One region of the Peribacillus sp. NPDC097198 genome, then DNA from elsewhere that is predicted to be linked to it. Evidence: riboswitches for the same ligand, from Rfam matches in the RefSeq annotation. Region 1 holds a riboswitch; the other holds the start of a gene.
The links. Region 1 has a riboswitch for cyclic di-AMP ahead of ACIQXQ_RS19910 (potassium-transporting ATPase subunit F). Riboswitches for the same ligand answer to the same signal wherever they lie in the genome.
Positions count from the first base shown of each region.

Region 2: it holds a riboswitch for cyclic di-AMP, as region 1 does, so the genes downstream of both, ACIQXQ_RS20485 (cation:dicarboxylate symporter family transporter) here and ACIQXQ_RS19910 (potassium-transporting ATPase subunit F) in region 1, are expected to answer to the same signal.

Region 1 is NZ_JBIWDO010000019.1:19,797-23,216, forward strand. Features, by position in the region: gene kdpA (potassium-transporting ATPase subunit KdpA) at 1-1,430, opposite strand, end outside; gene ACIQXQ_RS19910 (potassium-transporting ATPase subunit F) at 1,456-1,530, opposite strand; cyclic di-AMP (ydaO/yuaA leader) riboswitch at 2,024-2,164, opposite strand; gene ACIQXQ_RS19915 (Na-translocating system protein MpsC family protein) at 2,411-2,785, shown strand; gene ACIQXQ_RS19920 (NupC/NupG family nucleoside CNT transporter) at 3,075-3,420, opposite strand, start outside.
Region 2 is NZ_JBIWDO010000021.1:26,875-30,294, forward strand. Features, by position in the region: gene ACIQXQ_RS20480 (class I SAM-dependent methyltransferase) at 1-80, shown strand, start outside; gene ACIQXQ_RS20485 (cation:dicarboxylate symporter family transporter) at 150-1,412, opposite strand; cyclic di-AMP (ydaO/yuaA leader) riboswitch at 1,586-1,734, opposite strand; gene ACIQXQ_RS20490 (efflux RND transporter periplasmic adaptor subunit) at 1,910-3,169, opposite strand; gene ACIQXQ_RS20495 (hypothetical protein) at 3,183-3,420, opposite strand, start outside.

The DNA of each region.
Region 1 (3,420 bases):
GGTGTATTATCCCCTAAGCCCTCGAAACCAGAACCGTTATTGGCTGCAGCTGAAGTAAACTCATATACAATTTGAGAGAGCCCATGGAAACCTGGATTTGAAATGGCCGATGTCCCCATCTGTGCCGTTAGTGCAATAGCAGATGGTACCAAAATGATTAACGGATGTAGAAGGATCGTCATGGCTATTAATTTCATTTCCGGCCCTTCAATTTTCTTACCTAAAAACTCTGGCGTACGCCCGACCATCAGTCCAGCAATGAATACAGCCAATATGGAATACATAAGAATGTTCATCGTGCCTACCCCATCACCGCCAAATACACAGTTCAGCATCATCATGGCCAGTGGCGCTATACTACCGAGCGGTGTCAGCGTATCATGCATATTATTAACTGAACCTGTAGTGGCAGCTGTAGTCACCGTTGTAAATAGGGCACTCTGAGCCATCCCAAATCGGACTTCTTTCCCCTCTAAGTTTCCACTCTCTTGTGAAAGGCCTATTGCCTCCAATCGGGGATTGCCATTTTGTTCACTAGCGTAATTCACACTTTGGAAAACAAGCATCATGAGTCCCATTGCTGAAAATAAGATCCATCCTTGTTTGTTATTTTTCGCCATATATCCGAATGTTAATGGAAGGGCAGCAGGAATGAGAAACATCGATAAAATCTCTAATACATTCGTAAATCCATTAGGGTTCTCAAATGGATGCGCCGAGTTGACACCGAAGAATCCACCGCCGTTTGTGCCAAGGTGCTTTATTGACTCCAATGCAGCCACAGGTCCTCTTGCAATATGTTGGGTGGCTCCCTCTAACGTAGTAGCCATTACCGTAGAACCAAGGGTCTGTGGTACCCCCTGGGATACCAGAACCAAACTGACAAAAATGGAGAGAGGCAGTAGCACCCGAGTGATCGAACGAATTAAATCTACATAAAAGTTCCCTAAACTCCTCTGACCGGTCAAACCCCTGAAAAAAGCGATGCATAAGGAAAGACCGGTTGCTGGTGTCGTGAACATCAAGAAGATGATGACAATCATTTGTGATAAATACGAAAGTCCGGATTCTCCGCTATAGTGCTGTAAATTGGTATTAGTAAGAAAACTTGCTGCCGTATTGAATGCCAATGACGGATCCATGTTGGCTATCCCACTTGGATTACCCGGTAAAACTCCCTGAAGCCGTACAATCATGTATGAGATGACAAACATGACTAAGTTACTTAGGAGTAATGCCTGTGCATATTGCTTCCAATTCATATCAAATGTCTTAATACCAGATATTTTAAAAATGCCTCGTTCTAACCACCCGAACATACGATCTTGCCTTGTGGTTTCAAGGGAATATACTGCCGCTAAATATTGGGCCAATGGTATGGCTAGGATCACTACCAAAAACAACACCACAATGATTTGTAAAAAATCCATTTACATTTCCTCCGTTATCGTTCTATTAATATTTCTCTGGGTATAATAAAGCGTGAATTAAATACACGGTAACCGCTGGGACAATAAGAATGAATAACATGTTCTACTCCTCTCCTTTTTTCGTTATAACTTTGTTACAAAAATGAATGAATCCATAGAAAAGTAAAAAGGGTGTACCCATTAGAAAGATAGTTATAGCATCCATCCGAACCTTCCTTTCACTTTTTTAAAAATCTTTACAATTTACCTCCTTCACGATTAGTAGAGAAATTGGTGCCAAAAGAACACAAAAAATAGACCAATGCTTACCCCTTCTCCAATAGTCCGCATTGCATGGCTATCCTAGTTTCAATAGTGAAAAAAATGATTCACAATCCAAACAAGAATATTTGCAAAAGCAAACAGTATTAGTGGAGAAAAAGTACTCATTGGTCTACTTATCGCCCAGCAAGCTTTTCAGCGCTCTTTGCGATCTGTCTTCCAAGAAACCTTTTCATGTAATTATAGGCATAATAAAAAGACCTACTGAAATGACAGGTTGCTATTTTGCTACAAACACAACAAAAAAGCCTCCTGGATCAAGGTGGTCTTATGACCTCCTTCGCTTTAGCCGACGAAGTTAGCTGACGGGTAGGATGGCGAAAGAGTTCACATCCCTTCTGCAAAAGCAGAATTAACCCCATAAATAATGGGTCCTCCGTTCTCAATTACTTGAGATTTGGCCGATATCAAATTGTTATTGATGAGCATATTCTACGCTCATCAGCAAACCTTTGTAAACCCCATTAAAATTCCATATATTCGCAAATAGATTCATATTCGACCATATACTTCTGTTTTTCTATATAAAAGTATTATTTACTCATTAATCCTATATATTTCTAATATTTTAATATATATACAAACTTGTATTGACAAAAACTTGAATCCGGCATTATGATGAATCCCATATACGATCGATGAAAAAAATCGGAGGCATTATGTTAAACCAAAAAAAGAAAATTGAAGCCGAAATTAGTGCAGCATTCATTAAATTCCAGCGTGATTTAATAGGCAGAGGACCACAAGAAGTTAAAACCTACATTATTAATGACATGCTGATCACTCGTTTTAAAGGAGTCTTGACTGTCGAAGAAAAACACCTCGTCAGTCAGGATTCTGGAAAGAAGCTTGTAAAAAAAATGCGCTCTCTTCTACGTGAAATGTACAGTCAGGATTATGAAAAAATTGTCGAGGATCTAACAGGTTGTAAAGTCCTTTCTTCACACAGTGACATTAGTACCAAAACGGGAGAACGGATTGAAGTTTTCATAGTTGATAAGGATTTGGAGAAATACCTAGAAAATCTAAAATGAGTGGGGTGATTTAGTTGACATCGACTCAATTGGAAGAGCAGAAACATGGACAAAATTTCTGCTCTTCATGCTTTTATTATGACAACTCTATTGTATTTCACGCCTTCACCTTATCGGAAACGTGACTATTAATTTCTCTTTATACTCATGTAAAAAAAGCAATCCCTTAATCTTACCGATTAAGGGATTAACATCATTTATACCTAAAAATCACTTGGCTAATTTATTCTTCATTCACGTATTATCGCCACAATATTTAAGGTGATCTAGTAAACTATAAGACACAGCGTTACCAAACAAACAATCCAACAATCATGGCACTTAGCATGGAGACTGCCATTCCACTAAGCAATAGCTTCCACACATTTCTTCCAATGATACTCGATTTTTCCTCGTCTAGAATCGAATTGAACGTTCCGTAAATCATGCCGACTGTACTAAAATTCGCAAATGAGGTCAGGTACGTAACGACCACAGCTACTGTATGCGGGGCCAAACCGCTGATCTGTGTTTTCAAGTCGAGCAAGGCTACGAATTCATTCGTTGCCAGTTTGATTCCCATCAATTGAGCAACATACATCGTATCATCCCAGTTTAATCCAAACAAGAAAGCGAATGGGCTAAAGATGACAGAA
Region 2 (3,420 bases), on a different contig from region 1:
TTCACCAAGATTCATTTAATGAAAGCGTTATGGCTATGAACTTTTCCCCTGACTCCCATTTCTGGATCGTCCATCAATAAGTTGTTTTCGACTTTCATCTGAATACAAAAAAACTCCAGAGTGCAATCACCCTGGAGTTTTGACTTATATTAAGAAGCCTGTTCGAGTTTTCCTTTTTCGGCAGGAGGGTTGAATTGACCTTCCCACTTGGAAATAACGATGGCTGCTAAAGAGTTACCAATAACGTTTACTACAGTACGACCCATATCAAGGATACGGTCAATACCTGCTATGAAGGCAAGTCCTTCAATTGGGATGCCCACCGTACCTAATGTTGCTAAAAGTACAACGAAGGATACGCCCGGTACACCGGCAATTCCTTTAGAGGTAATCATCAACACTAACATTAGCGTTATTTGCTCATAAGCACTTAGATGTATGCCGTACATTTGAGCAATGAAGATGGCTGCTAAAGCTTGGTATAATGTGGAACCATCTAGGTTGAATGAGTAACCAGTCGGAATAACAAAAGACGTAATATGTTTTGGACAACCGGCTTTCTCCATCTTCTCCATGATTCTTGGAAGAACCGCTTCTGAACTTGCTGTGGAAAATGCTAAGATCAATTCTTCTTTCAAAATGGCAATTAACTTAAAGATACTGAAGCCTACAAATTTTGCAATGAGCCCCAGGATGACAACTACGAAGAAAATCATCGTTCCGTATACGGAAAGGGCTAACTTTCCTAATGGGATTAGTGATGATAAACCGAATTTAGAGATTGTCACACCGATTAGTGCAAATACCCCAATCGGAGCAAATTTCATAACCATATTGGTTAGATTGAACATACCTTCCGCCGCACCTTGGAAGAAACGGAATACTGGTACTCCTTTTTCACCGATAGCTGCAATGCTTAGTCCAAACAAGACTGAGAAGAAAATGATTGCAAGCATATCGCCTTCTACCATTGCTTTAATCGGATTAGATGGGACAATATGAACGATTGTATCTATAAAGGATTCGTGTTGCTTAGTTTCTGCTGTGTCAACATAAGTGGAAATATCCGTTTGTTCAAGCTCACCCATATTTACGCCCGCGCCAGGCTGAATAATATTGGCAGATAATAAACCTACGCCTATTGCAACTAGTGTTACTACTATAAAGTAGGATAGTGACTTGGCACCTAATTTCCCTACTGATTTAATATCGCCCACGCCTGCAACTGCAACAATAAGGCTAGAAACGATAATTGGAACGACGATCATTTTAATCATACGTAGGAAGATATCACCTAATGGTTGTAGATAGCTTTGTGCCGTCTCACTTCCATAAAATATAGCACCTACGATAATTCCTAGAATTAAGCCAATGAATATTTGGCTTGCTAAACTCAGTTTGAATTTCTTCATTTAATTTCCTCACCTTCCATATAGTCTTTGATGTAAAAACATTTGTCTCGGTAAGGGAAACAAGATACTAATAAAAAGAGAAAAATTTTTCTGTATATTGAAAAACTTCTATCCTTACGCTTAAAAAAAAGACACCCTACGTGTCATTTTCCCTATTGGCGTGTTATTCACACATGTTCCCTCGAAGACGCTTACGGGGTTAGCTGTCGGGTTAGGAATCGGAAACACAATGGCCCTTTCATCTCTGAATTCACCCCTAGCGAATATAATCCGCAAAATTGGTTCCCCCGTTCTTTTTTATAAGATTAAGCGAGCTAACTTATATTAAAATATTATACTAAAAATATTAATCTGTAAATATATTTTCTTTCCCCACACTCCGAAAGTACAGAGGGGATTAAGAATATTGAGTGCTACGTGGGTTTACACTTATTGTTTAAATAGGTAATTAGTTTTAACAGTAAAAAAATTATGGCCATTTTTGATTTAACTGAAAATTATTTTTCCAAAAATCCTAGTAAAATGTATCTAACTTTTTCCCTTTTGGATAGTTTCTTAAAAGTTGCAGAGTGAACCTTGTCCAATTTGAGCGGGGTAATGAAGTAAGAGTGGTTCTTCACTACCTTTTTCGGTTCTAAAAGGATGACATCTCCCACTGCTGGACCTTTAAGCATCTCTTGCTTCCCTTTTGCTTGAGCCCCTTTTGTAAAGTATTGTCGGTTCAAATGCCCTTTATTGGTCATTTTATAGACATGCGGCTGCTTCCGTTCATGTATCGCTTCTGTTGGAACAGTCGGGACTCCCGTCTTCACATTCGTTATAACGGTAAGGTCGACCTTTGAACCGTCTAATAGCGCTTCCTTATTCTCTGCTTCCGTTACAATTTCCGCTTCGAATGTATAGCGATTTTCATCCTTTAGGGTTGGCTCCTCTTTGGGATAAGGATGTATACGGCTGATGGTTCCGCCCAACCTCTTTTTCAAATCAGGAGAACTAGCTTTTATCTCCATCCCTACCTCTGCCTTCTTTAACTCTTCTTCAGAGAAGGAACCTTCGATGGCCATATCTGTCGAAGCAATTGAAATAATCGGATTCGTTAAATTTTTATTGATCTTCTTCACGACACCATCCGCTTCACTTGTCGTCTCAACGGCATTGGTTTGCACCTCAATTGAGCTTAATTGTGCTTCTAGCATGACCACTTTTTCCTTCAAGCTATTTTTTTCAAGTTCCTGCTTGTACATCTCCTGCTCAATATTACTTTTAATTAAGTCTGAGGAAGAAGTGGTGATGTCTATATTTAGGTTCTTTTCTACTGTCTCATCGATAACCGTTTTGTTTGAATCCAGGGCCAGACCACTTTGATAAGCTTTCAACTTATTTATGTACTCATCAATTCCGACGATTTCTCCTTCGGTTGCGGCCTTTTCCGCTTCCAAATTATCTTTTAGTGCATCCAGTTCGGTTGTAGTGTATTCAAATAGGGATGTTCCAGCCGTTACCTCGTCCCCTTCGTGAACCAGGAATTTCTGAAAATCATTGTTTTTAGCATCAAAATAAACATCATATTCTTCTGCCGGTTTAAAGATTCCCTTTGTTTGAAATGTTTCAGTTATGGTATCTTTCTTAACTTGTGTCCATCTTTCGGTAAAAACGGTCCGTTCCACTTTACTGTCTTTTTTTTCAATCAAGTAAATATTACCCGATATCAAGGCCAAAGATGCTACTGATAGGGCTGCTAATTTCCACTTTTTCATTTTTCTCACCGCCTTATACGAATACGCCAACTTGTAGATATGCTAAAAATGCTTTAGCAAACCACGAGGCAATATAAAATAGAATGATCATTGATAAGACAAAGGCCTTGCTTCGTTCCGTATATACCTTCAAATAATAATATTGTAAAGAAATGATTAAAATTTGAAAAATGGTGATTTCACTAAAAAAATGAATAAAGTAATCGCTTCGAATGAAGTACTGGCTGATGACTCCAAGTGAAAAGGGGTTG